Regions from separate parts of the Kitasatospora sp. NPDC048239 genome, predicted to be linked through region 2. Evidence: riboswitches for the same ligand, from Rfam matches in the RefSeq annotation. Region 2 holds a riboswitch; each other region holds the start of a gene.

Region 1 (10,005 bases), on a different contig from region 2:
GTGTTGGCCAGGGCGGGCGCCAGCGGGGGGCCCTCGGCCGGGAACGCGCCGAGGAAGTAGTTCTGCAGGTCGTGGACGAGTACCGCGGCCCGCGCCGGGTCGACCTGCCACGGCACCTTGCGCGGCGGGAGGTCCGCGGGGCCGGGCAGTTCGTAGGGGGCGATGGCGGGCAGTGCCATGCGAGGGGGGCCTTTCTGGGCTAGCGGGAGGTGGTGCGGAGGTCCTTCTTGCTGACCTTGCCGACGCCGGTGCTGGGGAAGGCGTCGACGAACTCGACGCGGTCCGGGACCTTGTAGTCGGCGAGTCCGGCGGCGCGGACGAAGGCCTTCAGCACGGCGGGGCGGGGCCGCTCGGCACCGGGCCGCAGGATCACGTAGGCGCAGCTGCGCTCGCCCAGGTAGTCGTCCGGGATCGCGACGACCGACACGTCGTGCACCGCGGGGTGGGCGAGCAGGACGTTCTCGACCTCCTCGGCCGCGACCTTCTCGCCGCCCCGGTTGATCTGGTCCTTGGCGCGGCCCTCGACGACCAGGTGGCCGGTGGGCGTGCGGCGGACGAGGTCCCCGGTGCGGTAGAAGCCGTCGGCGGTGAAGGAGCGCGCGTTGTGCTCGGGCGCCCGCCAGTAGCCGCGGATGGTGTAGGGGCCGCGGGTCAGCAGGTGCCCGGTCGTGCCCTCGGGCACGTCGGCGTCCTCGTCGTCGACGATCCGGACCTCGTCGTCGGCCGAGATCGGGCGGCCCTGGGTGGTGAGGACGGTCTCCTCCGGGTCCTCGGGGCGGGTGTAGTTGACCAGGCCCTCGGCCATCCCGAAGACCTGCTGGAGCCGGCAGCCGAGCGCCGGGCCCAGCCGGCGGGCGGCCTGCTCGCTGAGCTTGGCGCCGCCGACCTGGAGCAGTTCGAGGCTGGACAGGTCGTGGCCGCTGCCGGGGGCGCTCTGCGCCCAGACCAGGGCCAGCGGCGGGACCACGCCGGTGATGGTGACCCGCTCGCGGGCGATCAGCGGCAGTACGGTGGCCGGGCTGGGCTCGCGGGCCAGCACGACCCGCCCGCCGGCGTGGAAGGTGCCGAGCGTGCCCGGCGAGCTGAGCGCGAAGTTGTGGGCCGCGGGCAGTGCGCAGAGGTACACGCTGGCGGGCGACAGCTCGCAGATCGCGGCCGACTCGCGGACGCTGTACAGGTAGTCGTCGTGGGTGCGGGGGATGAGCTTGGGCAGCCCGGTGCTGCCGCCGGACAGCTGGAGGAAGGCGAGGTCGCCGGCCTGCGGGGGGTCGGCGGGGTCTGCCGGAGCGGTCGGGTCGGCCGGGTCGGTCGGGGCGTCGGCGCGCAGTTCGGCGAGCGGGGTGAAGCGCCCGGGGTCGCCGACCACGAAGACCTCGCCGAGGCCGGGCACCGCCGCGCACACCTCGGCGGCCAGGTCGCGGTGGTCGAAGCCCTCGTGGCGGTCGGCGACGAACAGCGCCCTGGCCTCGGCGAACGCGCAGAAGTAGGAGATCTCGGCCCGGCGGTGCGCCGGGAGGGCCATCACCGGGACGACACCGGCCCGCAGCGCGCCGAAGAACACCTCGAAGAACTCGGCCGCGTTGGGCAGTTGCAGCACGACGCGGTCGCCCTTGCGCAGCCCGCGGGAGAGCATCCCGGCGGCGAGCCGGTCGGCGCGTGCGTCCAGCTCGGCGTAGCTCCAGTGGCGGTCGCCGTCGGTGACGGCGATCCGCTCCGGGGTGGCGGCGGCGTGGCGGCGGATCATGGTGTCCAGTGTCTCGCCGGTCCAGTAGCCGGCCGCGCGGTAGCGGTCGGCGACCTCCTGGGGGTAGTGGCTCATTCGGCGTTCTCCAGTCCGACGGCGTGCAGGAAGGTCCGGAACTTCGCGGCCGTCTCGGCCAGTTCGTGCTCCGGGACGGAGGCGGCGACCACGCCGGCGCCGGCGAACAGCCGCAGCCGCTCGCCGTCGGCCTCGGCGCAGCGCAGGGTCACGACCCATTCGCCGTCGCCGTCGGCGTCGCCCCAGCCGACCACGCCGGTGTAGAGGCCGCGGTCGAAGGGCTCCAGGGTGCCGATCAGCGTCCGGGCGCGGTCGGTCGGGGTGCCGCAGACCGCGGGGGTGGGGTGCAGGGCCAGCGCGAGGTCCAGGGCGCTGGTGGCGGGGTCGCGCAGCGTCCCGGTGACGGTGGTGGACAGGTGCCACATGGCGGCCGTGCGGACGAGCGAGGGCTGCGCGGGGGCGACGAGGTCGTCGCAGTGCGGTGCGAGCGCCTGCCGGACGGCGTCGACCACGAAGGCGTGTTCGGCGAGGTCCTTGGGGGAGCGGGCGAGCTCCTCGGCCCGGCGCCGGTCCTCCACCGGGTCGGCGCTGCGGGCGGCGGACCCGGCCAGCGGGTTCGACACCACGCGGCGGCCCTGACGGGAGACCAGCAGCTCGGGGCTGGCGCCGATCAGGGTGGCGGTGCCGCCGGCCGGCACGGCGAAGGTGTAGCCGTGCGGGTCGCGGTCCAGCAGCCGGCCGAGCATGGCGGGGAGGTCGGTACCGCCGGGGGAGGTGAGCTCCAGGGTGCGGGCGAGGACGACCTTGGCGAGCTCCGGGTCCGCGTCCATCAGCCGTACCGCCTCGGCGACGGCGTCCCGGTAGCCCTCGGGCGCGGGGACGGGGCGCCTGGACCACATCGCCTGCGCCGGGCGGGCGGGGGCGGGTGCGGTCCGGGTGCCGCGGACCGGCTCGGCCCGCAGCACCCGCTCGGGGACGAACAGTTCGGCGGGGCGACCGGGGGAGAAGGGGATCGCGCCGACCACGAGCGGGTCGCGGCCCTCGGCCCGCGCCGCGGCCAGCAGCCGGCCGGCCTCGGCGGGGTCGGGGACGGACCGGTGCACGCCCTCGGCGAGCAGGGTCCGGGTGGGGCCGGCGAGGAAGGCCCGGTCGGCGGCCGGGCGGTAGGCGGCCAGCAGTCCGCTGCCGTCCAGCGGGGTCGCGACGGGGGACCGGGCCTCGGAAGCCGTGGTCATGGTGCTCCGTTCTGCCGGTGCCGGGGGCACCGGGGTGATGGGACTCGAAGGGGCGCGCTTCCGGGCCGCCCGGATCGGTGTCAGGCCCGCAGCGTGGCGCCGCCGTCGACGTAGAGGTCGTGCATGGTCACGTGCCGCGCGCGGTCGCCGGCCAGGAAGAGCACGGCCTCGGCAATGTCCTCGGGGGCGGCGATCCGGCCGAGCGGGATCCCCACCCGGTAGGTGGCCGGGTCGCCTTCGAGGACCCGGCGCTCGGCGTCGTCGTCGGTCCACAGCGCGCGCTGCATCGGGGTGTCGGTGGACCCGGGCGAGACCAGGTTGCAGCGCACACCGGAGGCGGCCAGTTCCAGGCCCAGGCAGCGCATGAACATCGTGGTGGCGGCCTTGGAGGCCGCGTAGGCGGCCATGTTCATCCGGGGGACGCCGGCGGCGTTGGAGCCGACGGTGACGATGCTGCCCCGGCCGCGCCCGGCCATCCGGCGCCCGACGGAGCGGCAGGTGTGGAAGACCCCGGTGGTGTTGACGGCGAAGGTGCGCTGCCAGTCCTCGTCGCTGGTGTCCAGGGCCGGTCCGGCGTGCAGCACGCCCGCGACGTTGACCAGGATGTCGAGCGGTCCGTGCTCACGCTCGGCCTGGTCCACCAGCCGCTCGACGGCTTCGGCGTCCGTGACGTCGAGGCGGTGGACCGAGGGCCCGGAGGGGGACAGGTCGCAGGCCACGACGCGGGCCCCGCGGTCGGTCAGCAGCCCGGCGACGGCGGCCCCGATGCCCTGGGCGGCGCCGGTGACCAGGGCGGTCCGGCCCTTGAACTCGTCGGTCGATATCGATGCCACGGGTCACCGCGCCTTCGTGGCGGCCGACTTGGCGGCGTCCCGGCCGGTGCGACGCGGTCTGGGGACGCGGCTGAAGGCGGGTGGCATGGACGTTCTCCCTGGGGTCGGAGCGCGGCGGCTGTCGGACAGGCTTGCGAGACAACGAGGTAAGGTTAGCCTAACCGCATCGAGGGGCTCCAGCGCCGCCCGGGACGCACCCGCGCGGCCGTCGTCGTGCCCGACGCCCCGGACCGCGCGGCCGTCCGGAATCCGGACCCGGTCGTGACGGGCGGGGCCCGCGGGCCCTAGGGTGGGAGGTGCAGTCGGTTCGCCGTGTCCTCCAGCCACGGCGTCGTAAGAGGGAACCCGGTGGGAATCCGGGACTGCCCCGCAGCGGTGAGTGGGAACGACCGCCGTCACATGCACTGGGCCCCGAGGGCCTGGGAAGCGACGGCCAGTAGGTGTCCGCCTGACTCAGGCGGACGTGCCGACGAGTCCGAAGACCTGCCACTGCCCGTGTGCACCCCGCACGCGGAGATCTCGGTGACCTCGTGGGCGGGTCGGCGGAGCGGGCGGGCACATCCTGGTGTCGCGCACCCACTGTCGTACCTTCACGTCCTCGTGCTCTCCCGGGATCGCAGCGCGACTCGCGAAGGAGAGTTCCGTGTCATCGAGTTCCACCACCGCTGCCGCCACCCCCTCCAGCACCCCGCAGGCCACCGTCCACGGCTATCCGCGGCAGGGCCCCAACCGGGAGCTGAAGAAGGCGATCGAGGGGTACTGGGCCGGCCGGGTCGGCGCCGAGGCCCTGCAGACCACCGCGGCACGGCTGCGCCGCGAAACCTGGCGGCGGCTCGCCGATTCCGGCGTCTCCGAGGTCCCCACCGGGGACTTCTCGCTCTACGACCACGTGCTGGACACCACCGTCGCCGTCGGTGCGATCCCGGCCCGGCACCGCGCGGCCGTCGACGCCGACCCGCTGGACGGCTACTTCGCCATGGCGCGCGGCACCCAGGAGGTGGCGCCGCTGGAGATGACCAAGTGGTTCGACACCAACTACCACTACCTGGTGCCCGAGTTGGGACCGGACACGGTCTTCGCCGCCAACCCGGCCAAGCCGGTCGGCGAACTGCGCGAGGCCCTCGGCCTCGGCCACACCGCCCGCCCAGTCCTGGTCGGCCCGCTGACCTACCTGCTGCTGGCCAAGCCCGCCCCCGGCGTCGCGGCCGACTTCCAGCCGGTCACCCTGCTGGACCGGCTGCTGCCCGTCTACGCCGAGCTCCTCGGCGAACTGCACGCCGCCGGAGCCGAATGGGTGCAGCTGGACGAGCCCGCCCTGGCCCAGGACCGCACCCCGGCCGAACTCAACGCCGCCGCCCGCGCCTACCGCGAGCTCGGGGCCCTGACCAGTCGGCCGAAGCTGCTGGTCGCCGGCTACTTCGACCGCCTCGGCGAGGCCCTCCCGGTGCTGGCCAAGGCCCCGATCGAGGGCCTCGCGCTGGACTTCACCGGCCCCGCCGCCGCCAACCTCGACGACCTCGCCGCGGTCGGCGGCCTGCCCGGCAAGCGCCTGATCGCCGGTGTGGTCGACGGCCGCAACATCTGGCTCAACGACCTGGAGAAGTCCCTCGCCACCCTCGGCACCCTGCTCGGGCTCGCCGACCGGGTCGACGTCGCCCCGTCCTGCTCCCTGCTGCACGTCCCGCTGGACGCCGAGGCCGAGCGCGACCTCGACCCGCAGGTCGCCCGCTGGCTGGCATTCGCCCGCCAGAAGACCGCCGAGATCACCACCCTGGCCCGCGGCCTGCGCGAGGGCACCCACACCATCACGGCCCAACTCGCCGTCAACCGGGCCGGACTGGCCTCCCGCGCGGCCTCGGCACTCACCCACGACCCGGCCGTCCGGGCCCGGGTCGCCGCCACCACCGCGCGGGACGCCCGCCGCGGCCAGGCCTACGCCGAACGCGCCGCCGCCCAGCGCGCCCGCCTCGACCTGCCGCCGCTGCCGACCACCACCATCGGCTCCTTCCCGCAGACCACCGAACTGCGCACCGCCCGCGCCGATCTGCGGGCCGGCCGGATCGACACCGGCACCTACCGGGACCGGATGCGGGCCGAGGTCCGCGAGGTGATCGCCTACCAGGAGAAGGCCGGCCTCGACGTCCTGGTCCACGGCGAGCCCGAACGCAACGACATGGTCCAGTACTTCGCCGAGCAGCTGAGCGGCTACCTGGCCACCCAGCACGGCTGGGTGCAGTCCTACGGCACCCGCTACGTCCGCCCGCCGGTGCTGGCCGGCGACATCTCCCGCCCGCACCCGATGACCGTCGACTGGTTCCGCTACGCGCAGGACCAGACGGACCGTCCGGTCAAGGGCATGCTCACCGGCCCGGTCACCATGCTCGCCTGGTCCTTCGTCCGCGACGACCAGCCGCTCGGCGACACCGCCCGCCAGGTGGCCCTCGCCCTGCGCGACGAGGTCGCCGACCTGGAGGCGGCCGGCGCCGCGGTGATCCAGGTGGACGAGCCCGCGCTGCGCGAGACCCTCCCGCTGCGGGCCGCCGGCCGGCCCGCCTACCTGGACTGGGCCACCGAGTCGTTCCGGCTCTCCACCTCGGGCGTCCGGGCCGACACCCAGATCCACACCCACATGTGCTACGCCGAGTTCGGCGAGATCATGGCCGCGATCGACGAGTTGGACGCCGACGTGATCTCCCTGGAGGCCGCCCGCTCGCACATGCAGGTCGCCCATGAGCTGGCCGGCGCCGGCTACCCGCGCGAGGTCGGCCCGGGCGTGTACGACATCCACTCGCCCCGGGTGCCGAGCACCGCGGAGGCCGCCGCGCTGCTCCGCAGGGGACTGGCGGCGATCCCCGCCGAGCGGCTCTGGGTCAACCCCGACTGCGGTCTGAAGACCCGCGGTTGGCCCGAGACCCGCGCCTCGCTGGAGAGCCTGGTCGAGGCCGCCCGGCTGGTCCGCGCCGAACTGGACGGCTGACCGCCACGCCGGGGCGGGTGCGCGCATCGGCTTCGCGCGCACCCGCCCCGGCGGGACGTCGGGCCCGGGCTGGTGCGGGCCTGGACGACGCCACCCGCTCGGGCGGCTTCATGACCGGCCCCGGCACTGCAGCGCGGACCTACGCCGAGTCGGGCCGGTCCGTCGCGGGCTCGGCCAGGACCAGGTCGAGGAGACCGGGGAACCGCTGGTCGAACTCGGGGCGGCGGAGCCGGTTGAGCCGGCGCGGTCCCTCGTCGCGCTGCTCGATGAGGCCGGCGGCCCGCAGCACGGTGAAGTGGTGGCTGCGTGTCGCCTTGGTCACCGGGAGGTCGAACGTGCCGCAGGCGCGGGTCCAGTCGGGGGCGCCGGCCAACTCCCTGAGGATGGTGCGTCGCACGGGGTCGCCGACCGCGTCGAGCGCGTCCTGGAGCGACACCTCGGTCGGATCGGCGTGGGTGAGGCTGCGGGTGCGGGCGGACACGGTTGATCCCTCTGCAGGGTGTTCGACGGTCGTCGTACACTGGTATGGTCGATGTTCATCGAACACTGTAGCCGGGCCCTCCGGAAAGCGAGCGTTCTCATGCCCCTGGTCCGCATCGACCTGTCCGTCACCCGGCCGCCCGCCATCCGTCGCGCCATCGCCGACGGCGTGCACCAGGCCCTCGTCGACGCCGTCGGCATCCCGGCCGGCGACCGCTTCCAGATCGTCACCCCGCACGATCCCGAGGAGCTGATCTTCGACCCGGACTACCTCGACGTGGCCCGCCGCGACGTCGTCTGCGTGCAGATCACCCTGGTCGCGGGTCGGCCCCGGGAGGTCAAGCTCGCCCTGTACCGGCAGATCGCGGCCAACCTGACCGACGTCGGCGTGCGGCCCGAGGACGTGTTCGTCACGCTCGTCGAGAACGCTCTCGACAACTGGTCGGTGGGCAACGGCAGGGCACAACTGGTCGACCTGGGTGCCGTGGCGGGAGCCCGCGTCGAGCCGTGACGCGTCGCATCACGCCCGTCGTGCCTGCCGCGGTCGCAGGCCGGACTCCCCGCACCCGCCACGAACCTCTGCGGAGAGGCCCTACTGCCGGGCGACGCCGGGGGTGAGCTGGTAGCGCTCCGGGCGGCTGACGGTGTGGCGCTCCTCGGGGGTGAGGAGGTCCCGGCGGGCCAGCCAGGCGAGCAGGCGCAGTCGGGCGTGCTGGTCCCGGCGGTCCGGGAGGCCGCTCCCGGCGGGCTGCGGGGTGGTGGGCAGGCCGTCCTCGCGGAGCAGGACCCTGGTCGGCCGGCCGTCCTCGGCGGGGACGACCTCCAGGACGGAGAACCGCGAGCCGGGCGGGAAGACCACCTCGTGCTCGCCGTCCTCGGCGAACACCGCGGTCCTGCGGCCGGTCACGGACCACACCGCGAACTCGACGGGCGTCCCCAACTCGATCTCGTGGGAGGGGAGTCCGATGACCGGGGCGGGCTCGGACAGCAGCGCCCCCGGGACGTAGTGCCGCAGCTCCGACTCGCCGGCGTGGGCGCCGAGCAGGACGGCGCCGTGGTGGCTCGGCAGCCTGCGCAGGCCGGAGCCGAGGCAGGCCAGGAAGGAGGCCAGCGGGCCCGGGTCGGGCCGGCGGGCCGCCGCGACCAGCTCCGCGCGGGAGACCGGGACGCCGGTGTCGACATGGTGCAGGTAGACCGCCGCGAGGTCGCTCTTCAGGTCCTCCCGCGCGCTGGAGCGCAGGGCCGGGAGGCGCATCGCCACCTGGTCGGCGTGGCTTGCGCAGCGCTGGAAGTGGCTGCCCAGCAGGTCCTTGAACGCGGCGCGTTCGGCGGCGATGCCGGGCCGGGGGGAGGCGGTGGCCGGCTCGGAGGTGAGCGGCCGGGCCGCTACGGGGAGCTCGGCCGTGGGCTCGGGCGCGGGCTCGACCGCGGGCTCCGGCGCGGGTTCGGCCGGGAGTTCGGCCGCGGGCTCCGCCGGGGGCTCGGCCGCGGGCTCGTCCGGCTGCTTGTGCAGGGGGTTGACGGCGGGCGGTTCCAGCACGGCGGCTTCGACAACGGCCGGTTCGGGGGCGGCGGCTTCGAGGACGGGGGGTTCGGCGACGGGCGGTTCGGGAGTGACGGGTTCGGCGACGGCCGGCTCGGGAGCGGTCGGCTCGGAGGAGGTCGTGGCGGTGACGCCCGGTCGGACGGGCTCGTCCGGCACTCCGACGACCCGGCCGAAGGTCACGGCCCCCGAGCTCGGCACGCCGTTGACCATCAGGGCAGGCTCGGCCGCCCCCGGGTGGGCGAGCGCCTCCAGCAGCCGGCCGAGGCCCGCCAGGACCTCCGGGGGCACCGGCTGGCGGCCCGCGCCGACCAGCAGCCGCGGCCGCGTCGGGTCCGGCTCCTGCAGCCGGGGATCCCGGTCCGCGCCGGGGTCGGCCGGGCGCAGCCACAGACCGGCCGGCACGGCCTCCAGCCACCACCCCGGTACGTCGGTCTCGAAGAGCGCCGGCCCGCACGACGCCAGGCCGTTCGGCGCGTCGCGCCAGGCGGAGGCGAAGAGGCGGCGAAGCTCGGCGGAGGCGGTCAGCTCGGTCAGCCACGGCTCCCAGGTCGCGTTGCCGTCGGCGTCCAGGAGGCGGGACGAGTACCCGCCGGCGGTGCGCATCGGCAGGCCGACGGCCGCCCGGACGTCGCGCTCCAGGGCGACCGCGAGTTCGGCGGCCAGCCGGCTGAGCGCGCGGACCGTCGACCACGGTGCGCTGAGCAGCAGTTCACCCTGGTCGGAGGGGATCAGCCGGCGGACGGTGGCGGCCAGCCGCGGGGCGGGCGGCAGCGGGCCGCCGGGGTGGCCGACGACCAGGACGAAGGTGCCCTCGGCGGCGTCGGCCCGCTGCAGCGTGCCGGGTCGGCCGGCCTCGCCGGGCCCGGTCCTGATCCAGAAGCCGTGCGGCAGCGTGGTGACCAACAGGCCTTCGGGGCCGGGGGCGGGCCCCTGGGGGGCGGCCGGCTCGGCGGGTACGGCGGGGGACGCGGCCCGGGACACGGGCGCGGCGACCGGTGCCGGGTTGGCCACCGCGGCGGGCGCCGCAGCAGGCGCCGCAGCGGGTGCCGCGGCAACTGCCGCGGCCGGAGCGGCAACGCCCGCCGGGGCGGGCGGCGGCCAGACCGGGCCGAGCGCCTGGACGGCCCCGGCGGGCGGGCACAGCCACCAGGAGGAGCCGGCGCCCTCCTCCGGGC
Region 2 (10,005 bases):
CCCCGACGGGCTCGCCACCACCGGGGCGGACCAGGGGGTCGACTGGCAGATCGGTGGCGGCGCCGCGGCCATCGCCGCCGGGGCCGCCCTGGTGGTCGTCGCCCGCCGCCGCTCCGCCAAGCGCTGACGACGGGGCTCCTCCGCGCCCCGGTGCCCCGAACCCTCGGCCCCCTCCCGCGGGAAGGGGCCGAGGCCGGGCGTCAGGGGGCGGTGATGCCCGGCTGGGCGCCGGCGCCGAAGGACCAGCCCTCGACCTCGCCGGGCGCCGGGTTGTAGCCGCCCGCCCCCAGGTTGCTGTACGACCAGGCGCCGCCGTGCTGCGCGTGCCAGTACGACCAGTAGGCGGTGCCGGTCGGGTTGGTGCAGGTGGTCGGCAGGGCGTTGATCTTGCAGACGAAGCCCGGGAAGCGCGGGTGGAACGCGTACGGGAACCCCGCGCCGGTCAGCGCGGCCAGGCCGCTCGCCGGGTCGCCGACGGCGCAGCCCGTCTCGATGCCGCCGCCCAGGGCGGTGAAGTCGACCACCACGGTGACCCCGGTCGTGCCGCTGCAGGCGGCGGCGCTCGCCTGCGGGGCCTGGACGCCGGAGGCGCCGAGCAGGCCTGCGGTGAGGACGGCGGTGGCGGCGAGCGAACCGAGGGTGCGGCGCGTGCGCATGGTGCTGCTCATCTGGTGTGGCTCCTGTCGGGTCAGCGGGCCGGGCAGGCCAGGACGGGGTCGGCGGGGCGGGCGCCGTGCGCGGTGAGCTCGGCCAGGCCCTTGCCGGAGAGGCCGAGGACGGCCTGGGCGGTGGCGCGGACGCCGGTCGCGGCGTTGAAGCCGGTGGCGTCGTAGGCGACGGCGCCGCGCAGTTCGGGGGCCGCCGGGCAGCCCTGCTGGAACTTGACCAGTCGGCCCCAGCCCTTGAGGCCCGGAGCGAGGCGCCCGGCGGAGAGCAGCGCCTCGGTGGCCAGGCCGGTGCTGTTGGCGTTCGAGGCGGTGGCGCCGGCTGCCGCGAAGCCGCCGTCGGCGTTCTGGTGGGCCGTCAGCCAGCCGAGGCCGGCCTGCGCCTTCGCCGTACGGCCGGTGGCCGCCAGGGCCTGCGCGGCCAGCGCGGTGGCGTCCGGGTCGGCGGTGCAGGCGGCCTGGCCGAAGGCGGTGGGGAAGCCGCCGTCGGCGCACTGGGTGCCGGCGAGGAAGTCGACGGCGGCGGCCGGGGCGCCCTCGGGCGTGCGCTGCAGGGAGATCAGCGCGAGCGACTGGCCGAAGGAGTTGCTGTAGTCGCCCCACTGCGAGCGGTCGGAGAAGCGGCCGCTCGCGCTCAGCAGGGAGCGCAGCCGGGCCGGGAGGTCGACGCCGCCGAAGGCCTTCGGGTTCTCGCCGCGGACCTCGGCGGCCAGCAGCAGCTTGGCGGTGGCGCCCGCGTAGGCCTCGGTGGTGCCGTCGCCGAGGTATCCGCTCAGGATCTCGGGCCTGGCCAGCCAGGCGGTGGCCCGGGCCGCGGCCTGGTCGGAGCCGCCCGAGGCGGCGAAGGCCAGCACGGCGTCGATGGTCAGGCCCTGGTCCGGGTAGGCGGTGCCGTCGAAGACGCTCTCGAAGTGGTCGCCGTCGACCAGTCGGCGGGCAAGCCAGCCGGCCGCGGCGGCGTCCGGGCGCAGGGTGGCGGCGGCCGAGCCGGTGGTGGTGGCCGACCCGGTGGCGGCGGCCGACCCGGTGGTGGAGGCGCCGGCGGCCGGGGCGGCATGGGCGGTGGAGGCGGGCAGGACGGCGCCGAGGACCAGCGCGGGTATCGCCAGGAGGCCGAGGGTCCGGTGGCGGACGGGCATGGGAGGCCTTTCCGGGCCTGGGCGCACGGGGTCCACCGGGTACCGGCCGGGCGGGGCCGGGCAGCCGTCGGAGCTCCGGCCCGCAGACCACGACGGGAGGAGGGGACACACAGCTCCGCCGGCGGGTACTCGGGCTCGCCGCCGACAGTCGTCGGCGGCCTACCGTTGCGGGTCAGCGCCGGATTCGAACCGGACTTCCCCCGTCGGCGGAGTTCAGAACATTGACGGCTCATCATGTCGGCGCCGCCGGGACAGGGTCAAGGCCCGGCTGCGTCACAGCCCGGGACGGTGCCCGGCCCGCCCTGCTCCCGGCAGCTGCGGTCGGGCCCGCGCCATCCACCCCGCAGCTGCGAGTGGAACCGCACCTTTGGTCCAGCACCTGCAAGCCGATGGCTCAACGGCCCGGCAGCCGATTCGGTGACCGCCTCGGTGACCGCCTCGGTGATCGGCTCGGTGATCGGCCGTTGATCGGACGTAGAACCGCTGCGTGGAGCATCAGGTCCCGGAGAAACCGGCAAGTCGGCCACCGCCCAGCCACCGGGATCCGTTCGGCACACCACGGCCGGGCGAGACTCCCGCGCCACCGGCGCACCTGGGCGGTGCTCGACGAGAGCGACCGGACCTCCGTTGTTGTCCAACGCACGGAAGGCAGACGAGGCATGGACGGCGGTCAGTCGGAGCAGTCGACGGCGGGATTCGGGGAGTTGCTCAGGGTACGGCGCGAACGGGTCGGACTGACCCAGCAGTGCCTGGCCGATCACGCGACCCTCAGTGTCCGGGCGATCCGCGACATGGAGAGCGGGCGGGTACAGCGCCCGCGGCAGGAGACGGTTCGGCTGCTGGCGGACGCGCTGCGGCTGGAGGGGCGCAACCGTTCGGTGTTCGAGGCGGCGGCGCGCCGGCGCGTGCTGGGCGAGGAGCCGGACGGCGAGCCGACCGCGCCGCCCGTGGCCCGCGGGGCGATCGTCGGGCGGGAGGTGGAGGTCGAGGTGCTGGCCGACGCCCTCGCCGTGCACGGGGACCGGCTGGTCTCGGTGGTGGGGCTCGGCGGGGTCGGCAAGACCCGGCTGGTCCTGGAGGTGGCCCGGCGGCTGCACCTCGCGGCCCGCTGGTCGGTGCACTGGGTGGACTGCCGCAGAGGTCCGGACACCGACCGGGCCCGGCACGAGGAGCTCGCCCGCACGATCCGCGACCGGCCCACCCTGCTGGTGCTGGACGGCGCGGACGACGGGGTCGACCCGGCCCTGCTGGACTGGTTGTTCCACCGCTGCCCGGGCCTGCGGGTGCTGATCACCGCCCAGGTGCCGCAGCCGCTGCCGGGCGGCCAGGTGATCCCGCTGGCCCCGCTGCCCACCCCCGGCCCCGAGCTGGACCACGATCCGGCCGCGCTGGCCGAGGTCGGCGCGGTGCGGCTGCTGCTCGCGCACATCCGCCGGCTGCGGCCCGGCTTCCGGCTGGAGCCCGAGGAGGCGCCCGCGGTCGCCGCGCTCTGCCGGCACCTGGACGGCCTGCCCGGCGCCCTGGAGCCCGCGGCCGCCTGGACCCTGGTGCAGTCGCCCCGGCAACTGGTGGCCCGGCTGGCCGACGGTCCGTTCCAGTTCGCCTCGCCGCCGGTGGCGTACAGCGGGCGCGGCGACGTCCGGGAGTCCCTGGGCACGGCGCTGCTGCGGCTGACGCTCGGTCAGCGAGCCCTGCTGGACCTGCTCGCGGCCGAGCCCGGCGACTGGTCGGGCGAGGACGCGGTGGCGCTGAGCGGGTGGAGCCCGCAGGAGTGCCTCGGGGCGGTGCACGAGCTGCTGTCCCGCGGGCTGATCCGCAGTGTGCCGGCCCAGGACGGGGTCCGCTTCACGGTGCTGAACCTCTGCCGGCTGATCTGCCGGGAGGAGCGCGAGCGCTGGCTGTCGCCGGTCGGAGCCGCCCGCGGCGGCGGGCACGACGTGTACCCGCTGCTGGAGGCGGTGGCGGGCTGATCCCGCCCGCATCCTGCCGGACGGGCTGCCGATCGATCCCGCCCGCATCCTGCCGGACGGGCTGCCGGACGGGCTGCCGGACGGGCTGCCGGACGATCCTGCCCGCATCTTGCCGGACGACCTGCCGGTCGCGGGGGCGGGGCGTGCCTAGCGTTCTCCGGGCAAGCACTCACCGGGGCCGCGGAAGTCGGTGCGGCCCGGGTATTCGGATCCGCCGGGCAGCCGGTCCGAGTACCCGGGGACTCCCGGGGTGGCCAGGATTCCCATTTCTACCGACGAGGGTTGTGCCGTGGAGCAAGGAAAGGTCGAGAAGTCCGCTCTGGAGGTCGTCGTGACGACCATGGCCTCGGATTCCCACACCTGGAATCTGGTCTTCCTTCAGCTGCTGTTGGAGGAGCTCGGCCACCGGGTGACCAATCTGGGCGCGTGCGTCCCGGACGAACTGATCGTCGCCGAGTGCCGCCGGATCGAGCCGGACCTGATCGTCCTCAGCAGCGTCAACGGGCACGGCTACCAGGAGGGCCTGCGGGTGATCGCGGCCCTGCGGGCCCGCCCGGAGCTGCGGCGCACCCCGACCGTGATCGGCGGCAAGCTCGGCATCGCCGGCTCCAACGACCCCGGCCGTCCGCAGGCCCTGCTGACGGCCGGCTTCGACGGCGTCTTCGAGGAGGGCGGGTCGGTGGAGGAGTTCCGCACCTTCGTCCGGGCTCTGCACTCCGGGGTACTGCTGTGACGGCGTTCGGCACCTTCGTCGGGCAGGCCAGGGCGGCCGGCGCGCTGGTGGTCCAGCCCCGGATGGGCATGGGCGACCCGCTGCTGATGCGCGACGGCCTGCTCGCCACCCGGGCGGCGGCCGCCGTCACGGTCGGCACGATCACCCTGGACAGCTACACTCGGACCGGCGACCACGCCGCCGCCCGGCGGGCCCTGACCGAGGGCGCCGGACTCAACGGCTACCCGATCGCCACCCACCCGGTGGACGTCACCCGCGGAGTGTTGCGCGGGGTCGCGGACGCCGGGTTCCCGGTGCAGGTCCGGCACGGATCCGCGCTGCCGGAGAAGATCTTCGCCGCGCTGCTGGCGGCCGGCCTGGACGCCACCGAGGGCGGTCCGGTCTCGTACTGCCTGCCGTACAGCCGCACGCCGCTGCACGAGGCGGTGGCCTGCTGGCAGCGCTGCTGCGAACTCCTCGCCTCGATCCGGGAGTTCGGCGCCGAACCACATCTGGAGACGTTCGGCGGCTGCATGATGGGCCAGCTCTGCCCGCCCGGCCTGCTGATCGCGATCAGCGTGCTGGAGGCGCTGTTCTTCCGGCAGCACGGCCTGCGCAGCGTCTCCCTCAGCTACGCCCAGCAGGCGAACCTGCGCCAGGACGAGGAGGCCCTCACGGCGCTCGGCCGGATCGCCGCCGAACTGCTGCCGGACGTGGACTGGCACATCGTCGTCTACACCTACATGGGGGTGTACCCGCGCTCGCCCGGCGGGGCCAGGCTGCTGCTGGAGGAGGCCGCCCGGCTGTCGGTGCGCGCCGGCGCGGCGCGGCTGATCGTCAAGACCACCGCCGAGGCGCACCGGATCCCCACCATCGGTGAGAACGTCCAGGCGCTGGAGGCCGCCGCGGCCGCCGCCGCGGACGAACGCGGCCGCCCGCCCGCCCCGGAGCCGCCGGACACCGGCGTCGAGGCCGAGGCCCGGGCGCTGATCGAGGCCGTCCTCGGCCTGGACGCCGACCTCGGACGGGCGCTGGTACGGGCCTTCGCGGCCGGCTACCTCGACGTGCCGTACTGCCTGCACCCGGACAACGCCGGCCGGTCCCGCAGCGCGCTCGGGCCGGACGGCCGGCTGCACTGGTCCGCGGTCGGCTCGATGCCGATCGCCCGGTCGGCGGACACCGGCCGCCCGCCGATCCTCGGCTCGGCCGAACTCCTCGGCGCGCTCTCGTACGTGCAGCGCAGCTACGACCAGCGCGCCCGGCAGGCCCCGGGCAGGGCCGCACACGCTCCCCCGCCACCGGGGATCTCCGCACCAGGCATATCCGCTTCACTTTGAGGGATGGGACTCCTACGCCATGACCGAAGACGGGCTCACCGCGACGACCGGCCCCGGGCGCACACCGCCCACCGACCCCGGGCGGCACCTGACATCACCGACCACCCGCAGCGCGCTGCGGATCCAGCACCAACTGCTCAGCTCGGCCCGGGAGTACCTGCGCGGCCACGGGTTCACCGAGCTGCTGCCGCCGATCATCGGCCCGGTGACCGACCCGGGCGCGCGCGGCTCCAAGCAGGTCGACATCGACTTCTACGGGCACCGCTACAAGCTGATGACCAGCGCCATCCTGTACAAGCAGGCCTCGCTGCTGGCCTTCGACAAGATCTTCTGCATCGCGCCGAACGTCCGTCTCGAGCCGCTGGAGACGGCCGGCACCAGCCGCCACCTGGCCGAGTTCCACCAGCTCGACGTGGAGGTCGCGGGCGCCGACCGCGACGAGGCCGTCCAACTGGTCGAGGACCTGGTGGTGCACACGGTCGCCGCCACCGTCCGTGAGCTGCCCAAGGACTTCGCCGAACTCGGCCGGGACGTCGGCGCGTTCACCGAGCTGCTGAAGGGCTCGTTCGGACGGATGCGGCACTCCGAGGCCGTCGCCGAGCTGCGCGGCGCGGGCCACCCGCAGAGCCCGGACGCCGAACTCGACTGGGCCGGCGAGGCGTTGCTGTCCTCCCGGCGGGACCGCCCGCTGTTCGTCACCGACTACCCGAAGGGCTCGCGCGGCTTCTACGACCGCGAGTGCCCCGAACAGCCGGGCCTGCTGCGCAACTTCGACCTGCTCGCACCGGAGGGCTACGGCGAGCTGTGCAGCGGCAGCCAGCGCACCAACGACTACGCCGACATCGTGACCCGGATGCGGGAGACCGGCGAGAACCCGCAGAAGTACCGCTGGTACCTGGACCTGGTGCGGGAGGGCGTGCCCGCCAGCGCCGGCTTCGGCATCGGCGTCGAGCGGCTGACCCGCTACGTCGCCGGGCTGGACGCCGTCTGGCAGGCCAGTGCCTTCCCCAAGCTGGCCGGGGTGGTGTCGCCGTGAGCGACCTGGTGGCACCGGACTTCCCCGAGGAGGAGGTCCGACTGCGGGCCCGCACCGGCCCGGCGGCCGCCTTCCCGCCCGCCGGGGAGTACGGCCGGGTGCTGTTCGGCGCCGGGCGTCCGGACGGTACGGCCGACCGGCCGGACGCGCTGGACGCGCTGCGCCTGGTGCCGCCGGTTTTCATGCCGCAGCGGCTGGCGCGGCTGATCGACCTCGGCCGGGAGCCGGACTACCGGGACGTCGAACTCGCCACCGACATCGGCGGGTTCCGCTCGGCGCTGCCGGTCTACGTCTCCGCGCTGGGCTCCACCCGGGCGGCCGGCGGCGACCTCGGCCTCGCCCTCTCCCGCCAGGCCGGCGCGCTCGGCGTGCCGATGGTGATCGGCGAGAACGTGGTGCCGGTGAACGGCTACGGCCGGCTCGGCGAGGACGCCGACCGCGCGCTGCTGGGCCGGCTGCGGGCCTACACCGACGGCCTCGCGGACGGGCTCGCGGACGGCGGCGCGGACGGCCTGGGCGGGGTGGCCGTCCAGCAGAGCACCGAGGACGCCGACGCGGAGGTGTGGAACCTGGTCTACAGCGACCCGGCGGCGCTGCCGCTGCTGGAGTCCGGGCGGCTGGCCTTCGAACTGAAGGTGGGCCAGGGCGCCAAGCCCGGCCTCGGCGGCATGACGGTGCTGGACGCCGAGGCGGCCGCACGGATCGGCGACCGGTACGGCCTGGACCCGGTGTTCGGCGAGGGCCGGGTGCTGCGCTCCGGCACCCCGGGCACCTTCACCGCGGAGATCCTGCGCCAGCAGGTCCGGTTGATGCGCAACAACTTCCCGCGGGCGCGGGTCTGGGTGAAGCTGCACCCCGGCCGGGACGTCGCGCAGGCCGCCCGGGTGGCCGCCGAGGCCGGGGCGGACGCCGTCACGGTGGACGGCGCCGAGGGCGGCACCGGCTGGGCGCCCGGGGCCTTCCCGCGGCACGTCGGGCTTCCGCTGGCGGAGTGCCTGCGCCGGCTGGCCGACGACCCGCCGCCCTGTCTGCTGGTCTCCGGCCGGATCTGGGAGGGCAGCCGGGCCGTCAAGAGCCTGGCCCTGGGGGCCCGCGCGGTGGGCCTCGGACGGGCCGCACTGCTCGCCGCGGCCGAGGACCGGGACGCCGGTCTGACCCGTTTCACCCGGTGCCTGGCCCTGGAGCTCCGCCTGCTGATCAGCGCGCTCGGAAAGTACACGCCGCAGGCCCTGGACCGCGACGACGTCTGGTCCCCCGCGGAGCCCGGCCGCTAGGGCCCGGGATTCGGAACGCACGGCCCGGGACCCGGAACGCACGGCCCGGGAGCAGCCGACGGAAATCAAAGAATCCCCGGAGAACGGCGCCCGGAAAACCGTCCGAACGGCGCCGCCGGAAATGCGAACCACCCGGAGAGCGGTCGGCGGAAAGCGGCAGTCGGAAACTGCCCATTTCCTTCCCCGCTTTCTGCCGATCGGGCCGGTGAATTCGCCCTATCGTCGAGATCGTCGCCATTGTTTCATCAATTCATCGGGGTTGGATGATGTCCTCACGCGGTTTCCCATTCGAATCCACGGCGCGCCGGTACCCGGAGCGACCGGCCGTGCGGCTCGGCGGCCGGACGGTCCGCTACCGGGAGCTCGACGAGCTGAGCGGAGCGCTGGCCGACCGGATCGCCCCCGGCCGGACGCTCGCCGTCACCGGCCGCGACCGGCTCGACCACATCGTCGCGATGCTGGCGGCCTTCCGGGCCGGCGCCACCTATCTGCCGCTGGACCGGGAGGCCCCCGAGGAGCGCAACCGCTGGATCGCCGAGGACGCGGGCGCCTCCCTCGCCCTGGCCGGCGAGGAGCTCACCGCGCTGGACGGCCCGGCCGCGGCCGACGCCGGGGCCGGGTACGTCATCTACACCTCGGGCACCACCGGCCGCCCCAAGGGCGTGCACGTGCCGCTCGCCGCGCTGACCGGCCATCTGGCGGCCGCCGCCGAGCGGTTCGGCCTCACCCCGGACGACGTGGTGCTGCACTTCGCCCGGCCGACCGTCGACGTGGCCGTCGAGCAGGTGCTCACCGCGCTCTGCGCCGGCGCCTGTGTGGTGATCCCGGAGCAGCAGCTGCTGGCCCCGGCCGCCCTGCTCGACCTGCTGGACGCCGAGGGCGTCACCGTGGCCAACCTGGCCGCCGGGTACTTCCAGGACGTGGTCGCGGCGGTGCGCGAGCGCGGCCGGGCCCCCCGCTCGCTGCGGCTGATGATCTCCGGCAGCGACCGGCTGCACCCCGACACCGCGGCCGGCTGGTGGGCGGCCACGGGCGTGCCGCTGCTCAACGCGTACGGGCCGACCGAGACCACCGTCACCGCCACCGTGCACGAGGCGGCCGGCACCGCGGCGGCCCCGGAGGCGGGCGTCGTGCCGATCGGCACCGCACTGGGCGAGCGCCGGCTTTACGTGCTGGACGAGCGGCTGCGGCCGTGCCCGCCCGGCACGACGGGCGAACTCTTCGTCGGCGGCCCGCTGCTGGCCTCCGGCTACCTGGGCCGGCCGGGGCAGACCGCCGGACGGTTCGTGGCGGACCCGTTCGCCGCCGACCCGGGCGCCCGGATGTACCGCACCGGGGACCTCGTCCGGCGGCCGGCCGAGGACGCCGCGCTGGAGTTCGTCGGCCGCGCCGACCACCAGGTCAAGATCCGCGGCTTCCGGGTCGAACCCGGCGAGATCGAGCAGGTCCTGGCCGCCCACCCGGGCGTCGCCGGGTGCGTGGTGGTGGCCCACGAGGGCCGCCTGGCCGCCTACGTCACCGGTACCGCGCCCGAGTACGCCGCCGTCCGCGCGCACCTCGCCGAGCGGCTCCCCGAGCACATGATCCCGGCGACCCTGACCGCCCTGGACGCCTTCCCGTTGACCGCCGGCGGCAAGGTGGACCGGGCCGCGCTGCCCGCGCCGCAGCCGGTGCCCGCCGCCCGGCCCGGCCGGCGCCCCCCGCGCACCCCGGCCGAGCAGCTGATCGCGGCGGTCTGGTCGGACGTTCTCGGGGTGCCCGAGGTCGGTGCCGACGACAACTTCTTCCACCTCGGCGGCGATTCGCTGACGGCGGTGCGGGTGGTCGGCCGGGTCTTCGACGTGTTCGGCATGGTGTCGCCGTACACCATCT
Region 3 (10,005 bases), on a different contig from region 2:
AGGTCGACTGGGTGAGGCCGAGCGCGAGCGCCACCACCCAGAGCAGGATGCCCAGTTGCGGGTGCCGGAAGTGCGGGCCGACCAGGCGGGCCAGGCCGATGCCGGCCATCGGCGCGGCGAACAGCAGCCCGAAGCCGAGGTGCTTGTAGAGCGCCACCGAGGTGTGCAGGTGCATCTGGTAGGCCGGGGCGAGCAGCGCGGTGCCGGTCAGCAGCAGTCCGAGCAGGACTCGTCGGCGCCGGCCCGGGCCGGTCATCGTGCGGACCAGCGGGGACTCGTTCATCCGGCCGCGCAGCGCGTAGGCGATCGCGCCGCCGACCGCGGTGACGAACATCAGGCCGCTGAACTCCACGCACTGGCGGGCCAGTTCCGTCCAGGGCTCGGTGCCGTGCGCGCGCTGGGTGGTGGTCGCCTGGACACCCTTGAGGACGTCGGTGAAGGTCATCCCGAGCCAGAGCAGCGCACCCGAGCCGCCCGCCAGCAGCACCCCGCGCAGCATCGGCTGGCGGACGCCGTTGCGCCGCCCGGTCAGCACCGCGAGCAGCACCAGGCTGGGCAGGTAGAGCGCCGAGGCGTACTTCAGTCCGACCGCCAGCACCGCGACCGGCGCGGCCGCCAGGACGACGGCGGCGGGCGCCCTGTCGCTGCGCACCACGATCCAGATCGCAAGCGCGAGCAGCAGCACCGCCGGGGCGTCGTAGGTCGCGAAGAAGCCCAGCACCACGGTGGACTGGGTGACCGCGAACATCGCCGCCGCGCCGAGTGCGACGCGCTCGTTGAACAGCCGCCGGGTGAAGCCGTAGAGCAGCGCGGTGGAGCCCAGCATGGAGAGCAGGCTGAACAGCCGCACCCCGAGCATGCCGAAGTGGTTCTCCACCACCGCGGCCACGATCGGGTAGAGCGTCGGCGAGCCGGAGAAGTAGGTGTTGTAGTCCTTCGGCATCGGGGTGCCGTACATCCAGTGGGACAGCTGCGCGTGTCCGGCGTACATGTACAGCGCCTCGTCCTGGAACGCGGTGTTCGACAGGCGCACGGACATCGCGGTCTGGATCGCCAGGATGGCGATCAGCAGGGCACGGCTGACCCAGGAGCGGCGGCGGCCGGAGTCGAGCGTCCAGCTGGCCTCGGGCACCGGCGGCAGGGTGTAGCCGGGGCCCTCGTCGACCTCGGCGGGCTCGGGCTCGGCTGCGCGGCGGCGGCCGCGGCGGGGCCCGGCCTCCGGGTCCGACCCCGGTTCCGGTTCCGATCCCGGCTCCGGCCCCGGCTCCACGGGCTCGACCGGTCCGCGGGTGGCGGGGGCGGGCTGCTCCGGCTCCGCCCCGGGCGCCCTACGGCGACCGCGGCGCGGCCCGGGCGGGCTCGGCACGGGCTCGACCGGTCCGTCCTCGGCAGGGGCGGCCGGCTGCTCCGGCTCCGCCCCGGGCGCGCGGCGGCGACCGCGGCGCGGCCCGGGCGGGCTCGGCACGGGCTGCTCGGCGTCGCCGTCGAGCGGCTCCTCCCGCGGCAGGGCCTCCGGATGCAGGGCCTCCTGTTGCAGGGTCCCCGACGAGCGGGCGTCCTGCGAACGGGCCTCCGGTGAACGGTTCGGCTCCGGGTTGGTCGACTGCGGCCGGTTCGGCTGCGGGCGGGGGCTCTCGAACCACGACCCGCCGGTGTCGGGGATCCGGACCGGCCCGTCCTCGACGAACGGCGGCTCGGCGGCCGAAGGCTCGACCGGCAGCGGCTCGACGGACTGCGGCTCGACGGGCGGCCCGTCGGCGCGGCGGCCGTCGGCGGCCTCCGGTCTCGGGCCGGGGACCCGGCGGCGGGTGCGGTGCGCTGGGGAGGACGTCATCAGGGGCTCTTCACATCGAAGCTGTAGCGGCCGTCGGAGACCGCCTGCTTGAAGGCGGTCTGGGACTGCTGGTCGCTCTCGATCCGCCAGTCGACCTCCTTGTTGAGGTTGAACCAGATGAAGCCCAGGCAGTCGGAGCGCTTCAGCACGTTGGCGGCGAGGTTGAAGATGTCGGCCGGTTTGCGGGCACCGGGTTCGGAGCCGGTCTCGGCGATGATCCAGGGCTTGTTGGTGAAGGTGCGGATCTGGGTGAGGGTGGGCGTGTACAGGGTGTCGAAGGTGCCCGCTTCGAGGTGCGTGTAGTACGCGACGATCCCCACCCAGTCGACGTAGGTGTCACCGGGGTAGTACTGCTTGAGCGTCACCGTCGGCACCGGGTTGATGCTGTTGGGGCTCCACACCCAGATCACCTGGCCGACGCCGAGCTGGGTGAACACGTCGTGCAGGTGCTGGTAGGCGGCGACGAAGTCGGCGGCGGTGGTGGTCTTGGTGCCCCAGTCGTACCAGGTGCCGTTGAACTCGTGGGCGAAGCTGATCGCCACCGGGATGTTGGTGTTGCGCACGGCGGCCGCGTACCGCTTGACGTAGTCGTCGTGCTTGCCCGCCGCGATGTCCGCCAGCGGCGTCTTGTAGGGCTCCCAGGCGATGAACGGCATCGCCCCGGCCGCCCAGGCGTTGGTCACGCCCTTGACGTCGTACTCGTCACCCCAGCCGGAGTAGTACTCGACGATGTTCGGCCGCTTGCCGGCCTTCGTCGCGAACTCGTCCACGCCGGCCATCGACTGCGGGGCGCCGTCGACGGCCACCCCGATGTACTTCTTCGCCGGCTTGAGCAGCGGCCGGACGTCGTAGGGCAGATCGGCGGCCGCCGTCGCGGCGGGCGAGGGGGCCGCCGCGGAGGCGGTCGGCGACGCCCCCGGGGAGGCCGTGCCGGAGGCGGTCGGGGCCGGCGCCGGGGCGGCGGCCAGCGGTCCGAGCGGCTTCTCGCCGAGCAGGTCGCAGGCCGCCAGCGGGAGCAGCAGCAGGGCCGCCGCGAGCGCGCGGACCAGACCGGAGCGGGCCCGGCCACCCCGTCCGGAAGTGGTGTGGAGCGTCATGCCGCTGCGTCCTGGGATCGGGGCTGGATGAGGATCCGGCCGACGGTCACCGCGTAGAACAGGCCGGAGGAGAGGACCAGGGCGAAGTCCAGCGGGTACATGGTGAACATCCGGTAGACCGCCGCGACCACCCAGACCAGCGCGGAGCCCGCGCCCCAGACGATGACACCGGTCCAGAACCGCCGCTGGCGGTTCTTGGCCTTGCTCGAACCGGTCGGCTGCCAACCGCGCTCACGCCCGCGGACGAGGTCCCAGACGGCGAAGAAGTGCGCCCAGCCGTACATCATCCGGCCGGCCCAGGCCTCCAGGCGGTACGGCGCCCGGTGCCAGAGCGGGAAGATCAGGGTCGCGTACACCAGGCTGGGGATGACGAGCGTCAGGTGCTCGACCTTCAGCAGGTCGGGCCGCCAGAGCAGCAGCATGATCGGCAGCATCGGCAGCGCGAAGGTCAGCAGCGCGGTGTGGATGTAGTACAGGAACCCGGAGATGTAGCAGAGCCGGGTGGTGAAATCGAGCTTGGTCTTCCAGAACTTCCGGCTGGTCATCAGCGACATCGAGCCCATGCACCAGCGGTACTGCTGGTTCTGGAAGGCCCCCGCGTTGTCCGGGCAGACGCCGGTGGACAGCGCCACCGGTATGTACTGCAGGTCCCAGCCGAGGGCGCGCAGGTCGAAGCCGGTGTGGACGTCCTCGGAGTGGGCTATCAGCGTGGTGCCGCCGTTCTCGTCCAGCGCCGCCCGCCGGTAGACCGCGCAGCTGCCGACGCAGATCGCGCCGTCGTTGCGCTGCCGGGCGACCTGGACCGAGCGGTAGAACAGCTCCTGGATCGCCCCGGCGCCGCGCTCGATCCAGTTCTGCGAGTCCAGCACCCGGAAGAACTGGGGCGTCTGCACGATGGCGAGCCGGCTGTCCCGCTGCAGGTACGGCAGGACCTCGTGCAGCAGGTCGTGGCGGGGCGCGAAGTCGGCGTCGAGGATCAGGATGAACTCGCCGTCCGAGCGCCCGAAGCCGTAGTGCAGGTTGCCGGCCTTCTTGAACCAGCCGCGGTTCTCGCGGACGCCGTAGCGGAAGCCGAAGTCGGCGGCCATCGCCTCGACCTCGGGGTTCGCCGCGTCGTCCAGGACGAACGGCATCACCAGGCCCGGGTAGTGCTCGGCCATCTTCCGGACGTACGTCCACGTGTTGTGCAGCACCTCGATCGGCTCGCCGCAGACCGGCAGGAAGACGTCCACGGTCGGGAGGTCGTCGGGCTTCCACTGCCGGACCAGCCGGCGGTGCTCCTTGATGTCGAAGTTCGGCGTGAAACTGTTCACGCGCAGCGACACCAGGTAGTAGACGACCGTGAAGAACAGGAACGGCACGCAGAGCCAGAACCACGACCCCACGGAGTACAGCTGGCCCTGGCTGATCACCAGGCAGGCGAAGCTGACCACCGAGCAGAGGGTCAGCACCCACTGGTGCCTGATGGTGTAGCTGTACTTCTCCTGCGAAGTGGGCGGGGCCGGCAGCAGCAGCGACGGGACGGGCTCGCCCGGGCTGCCGCGTCTGCGGCCTGCCGCTCTGCGCCGTCTGCTGGTCGCATTGACGGCAGCGCTCACCGCGCGGTACCTCCTGCTCGCTGATTCCCCGTCTCGGGGGCGCTTTGGGGCAGGCCGATACCTCCCCCCGAAAGCGGTCATCCTATCCGACGGCCATCTGCCGCCCGCACCGGGACGGTTGGCCGCCGGACGGTCCGCCGGCGGCCTCCTGCGGCAGACTCAGCCGGTGTGTCCGGCGCGGCCCAGCAGGACCGCCTTGGTGCGGTCCGCGAGCAGGGCGCCGGCGGTCGAGGCCACCGGGTCGCTCTGGTCCGGGGTCTGCTTGAGCGAGCCCGCCACGGTGAAGTAGCCGAAGCGGCCGATCGCGGCGTGCGTCTCCGTGCAGCCCGACTTGTCGGTCACGCAGAACATGGCCACACCGGGGCCGGACAGACCCTGGATCAGGCCGGCGTGACGGCCGAGCGCGCGGTCCGCGCCCGCCTTGTTGTCGAAGACCGCGACGCCGACGGTCACCGCGCTGTCGCCGCTGACGTACGTCGCGCGGACCAGCGAGCGGCAGGTGTCGTCGCCGAGGGCGAGGCCGAGGCCTCCGGTGGTCGCCTTGGAGCACGGGGACGTGGCCCCGGTCACCTTGCGGGTCCACACCTTGCCGTCGATGGTGCGGGTCTGGTCCGGGAACAGCGTCGCGGCGTCGACCGGGAGCTTGTCGGTGGCGGCGTCCGAGATGACGGCCAGCGCCTGCTCGGTGGGCACGCCCGCCGAGGTGGAGCTCGCGGTCGGCTTGGGGTCGTTCTTGGTGTCGCCGTTGCCGTTGATCCACACCGCGGCCGCGACCACGCCGCCGACCAGGACGGCGGCCAGCGCCGCGGCGCCGATCCACAGGCGCTTGCGCTTACGGGACTCGTTCGCGTGGCGGTCCGCCATCGCGCCCCAGTCCGGCTCGGCGGGGGCCTGCGGCGCGGGCTGCGGCCACTGGTTGTACGGGGCGGGCCCGCCGGGGCCCTGCGGCGGCCCGGTGTGGGGCTGCGGCGCGGGCTGCGGCATCGGCTGGGCCATCGGCTGCGGCTGCGGCTGCGGCTGCGGCTGCGGCACGGGTTGCGGCTGCGGGTGTGGCTGCGGCTGCGGCTGGGCCATCGGCTGCGGAGCCGGCGGCGGGTACGCCCCGGGCCCGCTCGGCACATGCGGCGGCGCCGGCGGCTGGGCCTGCGGCGGCACCCCGGCCCCCGGCTGCGCGTACGGGGTCGCGGGCGGCCCGAAGCCACCGGGCGGCGGCACCGGCGGCCCCCCCTGCTGCTGCGGCGGCACGGGCGGTTGACCCGGCGGCACCTGACCCGGCGTTTCCGGCTGCTGACCCGGCACCGGCTGTGCCGGCTGACGCGTCCACTCCGCCGGTACGCCCGTTCCCTCGCTCATGTGCCGAGATCGTAGGGCATGACCCTGACGGCCAGTCGTCCGGTAACCAATCCGTTCCCAAAACCGGCCGTCCACCGGACACGCCAGGGCCCGCGCCCGCACCCGCCGTCATCGTCCCGACACGCGGCGCCGCACAACATGTGGTGTCGCATCGAGCGGACACCACTAGATGTATGCTCGATCCTGCTGTCGACGCAGGGGAACCCGGTGCGAGTCCGGGACTGCCCCGCAGCGGTGTGCGGGCGGCTCCCCAGAGAGCCCGCGAGTCCGAGTACCTGCCGACGGCGTGCCACGGCCTCCCCGCAGAGGCCCTGCAGCACGTGCAGTACTTCCGGGCCTCGCGGGCGGGCCGGGGATGCCACCGTCGCGCGACGCCACCGGGCGTTCGCGCCGTGCTCCCCTGCCCCGATCGGCCCGGTTGCCGGATCCACCGCCGATCGCCGCCAGGAGAGAGCGCCTTGACCACCGCTGCCTCAGCCACCCTGCCCGCCCAGGGTTCCCCCGCCGAACCGACGGTTTCCGACCCCGGCGGTTCGCTGCTCCGGCTACTGACCGACCGCAGCGTCGATCTCCCCCAGGTGGACCCCGGCCATGTCGCCGCCGCCGCGCTCCGCGGCCGCCACGCCGGCTCGGACTTCGCCGAGCTGCGCGGACTGGCCGTGGAGGCCGCCGCCTCGATGATCGCCGAGGACCCGCAGTACTCGAAGCTGGCCGCCCGCCTCCTCGCCCTGGAGATCGTCGACGAGGCCGTCAGCCAGGGCTCGGTCTCGTTCTCCGCCTCGATCGCCGTCGGCCACGCCGAGGGCCTGATCGGCGACACCACCGCCGCCTTCGTCGCCAAGCACGCCGACACCCTGAACGCGCTGATCGACCCCAGCGGCGACGACCGCTTCGAGTACTTCGGCCTGCGCACCGTGCAGAGCCGCTACCTGCTGCGCCACCCGATCACCCGCAAGGTCGTCGAGACCCCGCAGCACTTCCTGCTCCGCGTCGCCAGCGGCCTGGCGGTCGGCGACAACGAGCAGTCGGTGCGCGAGGTGGCCGAGCTGTACCGCCTGATGAGCCGGCTGGAGTACCTGACCTCCTCGCCGACCCTCTTCAACTCCGGCACCCGGCACCCGCAGATGTCGAGCTGCTACCTGCTCGACTCGCCGCTGGACAACCTGGACTCGATCTACTCGCGCTACGCCCAGATCGCCCGCCTCTCCAAGCACGCCGGCGGCATCGGCCTGTCCTACTCGCGGATCCGCTCGCGCGGCTCGCTGATCCGGGGCACCAACGGCAAGTCCAACGGCATCGTCCCGTTCCTGCGCACCCTCGACTCCTCGGTCGCCGCCGTCAACCAGGGCGGCCGCCGCAAGGGCGCGGCCTGCGTCTACCTGGAGACCTGGCACGCGGACATCGAGGAGTTCCTGGAGCTGCGCGACAACACCGGTGAGGAGGCGCGCCGCACCCACAACCTGAACCTGGCGCACTGGATCCCGGACGAGTTCATGCGCCGGGTGAACGCCAACGCCGACTGGTCGCTGTTCTCCCCCGCCGACGTGCCCGAGCTGGTCGACCTGTGGGGCGTCGAGTTCGACGAGGCGTACCTGAAGGCCGAGCAGGCCGGCAAGGCCGTCCGCACCATCCCCGCGCAGACCCTGTACGCCCGGATGATGCGCACCCTGGCGCAGACCGGCAACGGCTGGATGACCTTCAAGGACGCCTCCAACCGCGCCGCCAACCAGACCGCGCTGCCCGGCCGCACGGTGCACAGCTCCAACCTCTGCACCGAGATCCTGGAGGTCACGGACGACTCCGAGACCGCCGTCTGCAACCTCGGCTCGGTCAACCTCGGCGCGCACGTCGCCGCCGGTGCCACCGCCGCCGACCTGCTGAACGCCATGGACTGGGACCGGCTGGACGCCACCGTGCGCACCGCCGTCACCTTCCTCGACCGCGTGGTGGACATCAACTTCTACCCGACCCCCGAGGCCGGCGCGTCCAACTCGCGCTGGCGCCCGGTGGGCCTCGGCGTGATGGGCCTGCAGGACGTCTTCTTCCAGCTCCGCCTGGACTTCGACTCCGCCGAGGCCAAGCAGCTCTCCACCCTGATCTCCGAGCGCATCATGCTCACCGCCTACGAGCGCTCCGCCGACCTGGCCGAGCAGCTGGGCCGGCACGAGGCGTACGGCGAGACCCGCGCCGCCCGCGGCGAGCTGCACATCGACCACTTCCCGAGCGCCGCGCCCGAGTGGGCCGACCGCTGGACCGCCCTGCGGGCCCGGATCGCCACCACCGGTCTGCGCAACTCGCTGCTGCTGGCGATCGCGCCGACCGCCACGATCGCCTCGATCGCCGGCGTGTACGAGTGCATCGAGCCGCAGGTCTCCAACCTGTTCAAGCGCGAGACCCTCTCCGGCGAGTTCCTCCAGGTCAACCCGTACCTGGTGCGCGAGCTCAAGGAGCTCGGCGTCTGGGACCAGCAGACCCGGGACGCGCTGCGCGACGCCAACGGCTCCGTCCAGGAGCTCAACTGGCTGCCCGCCGGGGTCCGCTCGCTGTACCGCACGGCCTGGGAGCTGCCCCAGCGCGCGCTGATCGACCTGGCCGCCGCCCGGATGCCGTACATCGACCAGAGCCAGTCGCTGAACCTCTTCATGGCCGCGCCCACCATCGGCAAGCTCAGCTCGATGTACGCGTACGCGTGGAAGGTCGGTCTGAAGACCACCTACTACCTGCGCTCGCGCCCGGCGACCAGGATCGCCCAGGCCGCGTCGGGCACGGCCCGCGCCGCCGCCCCGGTTCCGGCCGACCCGGTCAGCGTGGGCACCCCGACCCTCACGCCGGAGGAGGAGGCCGCGCTGGCCTGCTCCCTGGAGAACCCCGAGTCCTGCGAGGCCTGCCAGTAATGTCCGACGACCGCGAGAAGATGCTGCTCGACCCCGGGTTCGAGCTGACCCTTCGCCCGATGCGCTACCCGTCGTTCTACGACCGCTACCGCGACGCGATCAAGAACACCTGGACCGTCGAGGAGGTGGACCTGCACTCCGACGTCGCCGACCTCGCCAAGCTGAGCGAGGGCGAGCGGCACATGATCGGCCGGCTGGTCGCCTTCTTCGCCACCGGTGACTCGATCGTCTCCAACAACGTGGTGCTGAGCCTCTACAAGCACATCAACTCCCCGGAGGCGCGGCTGTACCTGTCGCGCCAGCTGTTCGAGGAGGCCGTGCACGTCCAGTTCTACCTGACGCTGCTGGACACCTACCTTCCGGACCCGGAGGACCGCAACGCGGCCTTCGCCGCGGTGGAGAACATCCCCTCCATCCACCAGAAGGCCCAGTTCTGCTTCAAGTACATGAACGCGGTCGACCACATCGACTCGCTGCAGACCAAGGACGACCGCCGCGCGTTCCTCCTGAACCTGATCTGCTTCGCGGCGTGCGTCGAGGGCCTGTTCTTCTACGGCGCGTTCGCGTACGTGTACTGGTTCCGAAGCCGGGGCCTGCTGCACGGCCTGGCCACCGGCACCAACTGGGTGTTCCGGGACGAGTCCATGCACATGGACTTCGCGATGTCGGTCGTGGACACCGTCCGCGAGGAGGAGCCCGACCTCTTCGACGAGACGATGGCCAAGCAGGTCACCGAGATGCTGGAGGAGGCCGTCGAGGCCGAGCTCCAGTTCGCCCAGGACCTCTGCGGCGAGGGCCTGCCCGGCATGAACACCGCGTCGATGCGCGAGTACCTGCAGGCCGTCGCCGACCAGCGGCTCGCCCGCCTCGGCATGCCGATCCGGTACGGCTCGACCAACCCGTTCGGCTTCATGGAGCTCCAGAACGTGCAGGAGCTGACCAACTTCTTCGAGCGCCGGGTGTCGGCGTACCAGGTCGCCGTCGAGGGCTCGGTCGCCTTCGACGACGACTTCTAAAGAAGGCGGACACGACAGAGGTGCCCCGCACGGCCACGGCCGCGCGGGGCACCTCTGCGTTGGGCTCAGAAGACCGGAAGGTCCCCGCACCCGGCCCCTGTCACGAAGGCCGCCCACGCCCCGGCGGCGAGGAGCAGAGCCGGCCCCTCCGGATCCCTGGAGTCCCGGAGGGCCGTCGCCATCAACCCGACCCGCGTCCCGACGCAGCTCCCG

Evidence for each region. Region 2 has a riboswitch for cobalamin ahead of ACGFZP_RS17220 (prenyltransferase/squalene oxidase repeat-containing protein). Riboswitches for the same ligand answer to the same signal wherever they lie in the genome.
Region 1: linked by a shared signal. The riboswitch ahead of metE (5-methyltetrahydropteroyltriglutamate--homocysteine S-methyltransferase) and the one ahead of ACGFZP_RS17220 (prenyltransferase/squalene oxidase repeat-containing protein) in region 2 are both predicted to bind cobalamin.
Region 3: linked by a shared signal. The riboswitch ahead of ACGFZP_RS06230 (ribonucleoside-diphosphate reductase subunit alpha) and the one ahead of ACGFZP_RS17220 (prenyltransferase/squalene oxidase repeat-containing protein) in region 2 are both predicted to bind cobalamin.

What each region holds. Positions count from the first base shown of each region.
Region 1 covers NZ_JBICZP010000006.1:400,645-410,649, forward strand. Annotated here, with positions in the region: gene ACGFZP_RS19280 (isochorismatase family protein) at 1-179, opposite strand, end outside; gene ACGFZP_RS19285 ((2,3-dihydroxybenzoyl)adenylate synthase) at 200-1,819, opposite strand; gene ACGFZP_RS19290 (isochorismate synthase) at 1,816-2,994, opposite strand; gene dhbA (2,3-dihydro-2,3-dihydroxybenzoate dehydrogenase) at 3,075-3,818, opposite strand; cobalamin riboswitch at 4,114-4,333, shown strand; gene metE (5-methyltetrahydropteroyltriglutamate--homocysteine S-methyltransferase) at 4,471-6,804, shown strand; gene ACGFZP_RS19305 (ArsR/SmtB family transcription factor) at 6,944-7,285, opposite strand; gene ACGFZP_RS19310 (tautomerase family protein) at 7,385-7,795, shown strand; gene ACGFZP_RS19315 (hypothetical protein) at 7,877-10,005, opposite strand, start outside.
Region 2 covers NZ_JBICZP010000005.1:614,550-624,554, reverse strand. Annotated here, with positions in the region: gene ACGFZP_RS17230 (ALF repeat-containing protein) at 1-127, shown strand, start outside; gene ACGFZP_RS17225 (flagellar hook-length control protein FliK) at 201-668, opposite strand; gene ACGFZP_RS17220 (prenyltransferase/squalene oxidase repeat-containing protein) at 689-1,804, opposite strand; cobalamin riboswitch at 1,907-2,045, opposite strand; gene ACGFZP_RS17215 (helix-turn-helix domain-containing protein) at 2,464-3,774, shown strand; gene ACGFZP_RS17210 (cobalamin B12-binding domain-containing protein) at 4,064-4,507, shown strand; gene ACGFZP_RS17205 (methylaspartate mutase) at 4,504-5,823, shown strand; gene ACGFZP_RS17200 (asparagine synthetase A) at 5,843-6,859, shown strand; gene ACGFZP_RS17195 (glutamate synthase-related protein) at 6,856-8,133, shown strand; gene ACGFZP_RS17190 (amino acid adenylation domain-containing protein) at 8,397-10,005, shown strand, end outside.
Region 3 covers NZ_JBICZP010000002.1:465,771-475,775, reverse strand. Annotated here, with positions in the region: gene ACGFZP_RS06250 (glycosyltransferase family 39 protein) at 1-1,834, opposite strand, end outside; gene ACGFZP_RS06245 (glycoside hydrolase family 26 protein) at 1,834-2,931, opposite strand; gene ACGFZP_RS06240 (glycosyltransferase family 2 protein) at 2,928-4,529, opposite strand; gene ACGFZP_RS06235 (hypothetical protein) at 4,689-5,561, opposite strand; cobalamin riboswitch at 6,039-6,180, shown strand; gene ACGFZP_RS06230 (ribonucleoside-diphosphate reductase subunit alpha) at 6,365-8,776, shown strand; gene ACGFZP_RS06225 (ribonucleotide-diphosphate reductase subunit beta) at 8,776-9,792, shown strand; partial or broken gene ACGFZP_RS06220 (DUF397 domain-containing protein) at 9,858-10,005, opposite strand, start outside.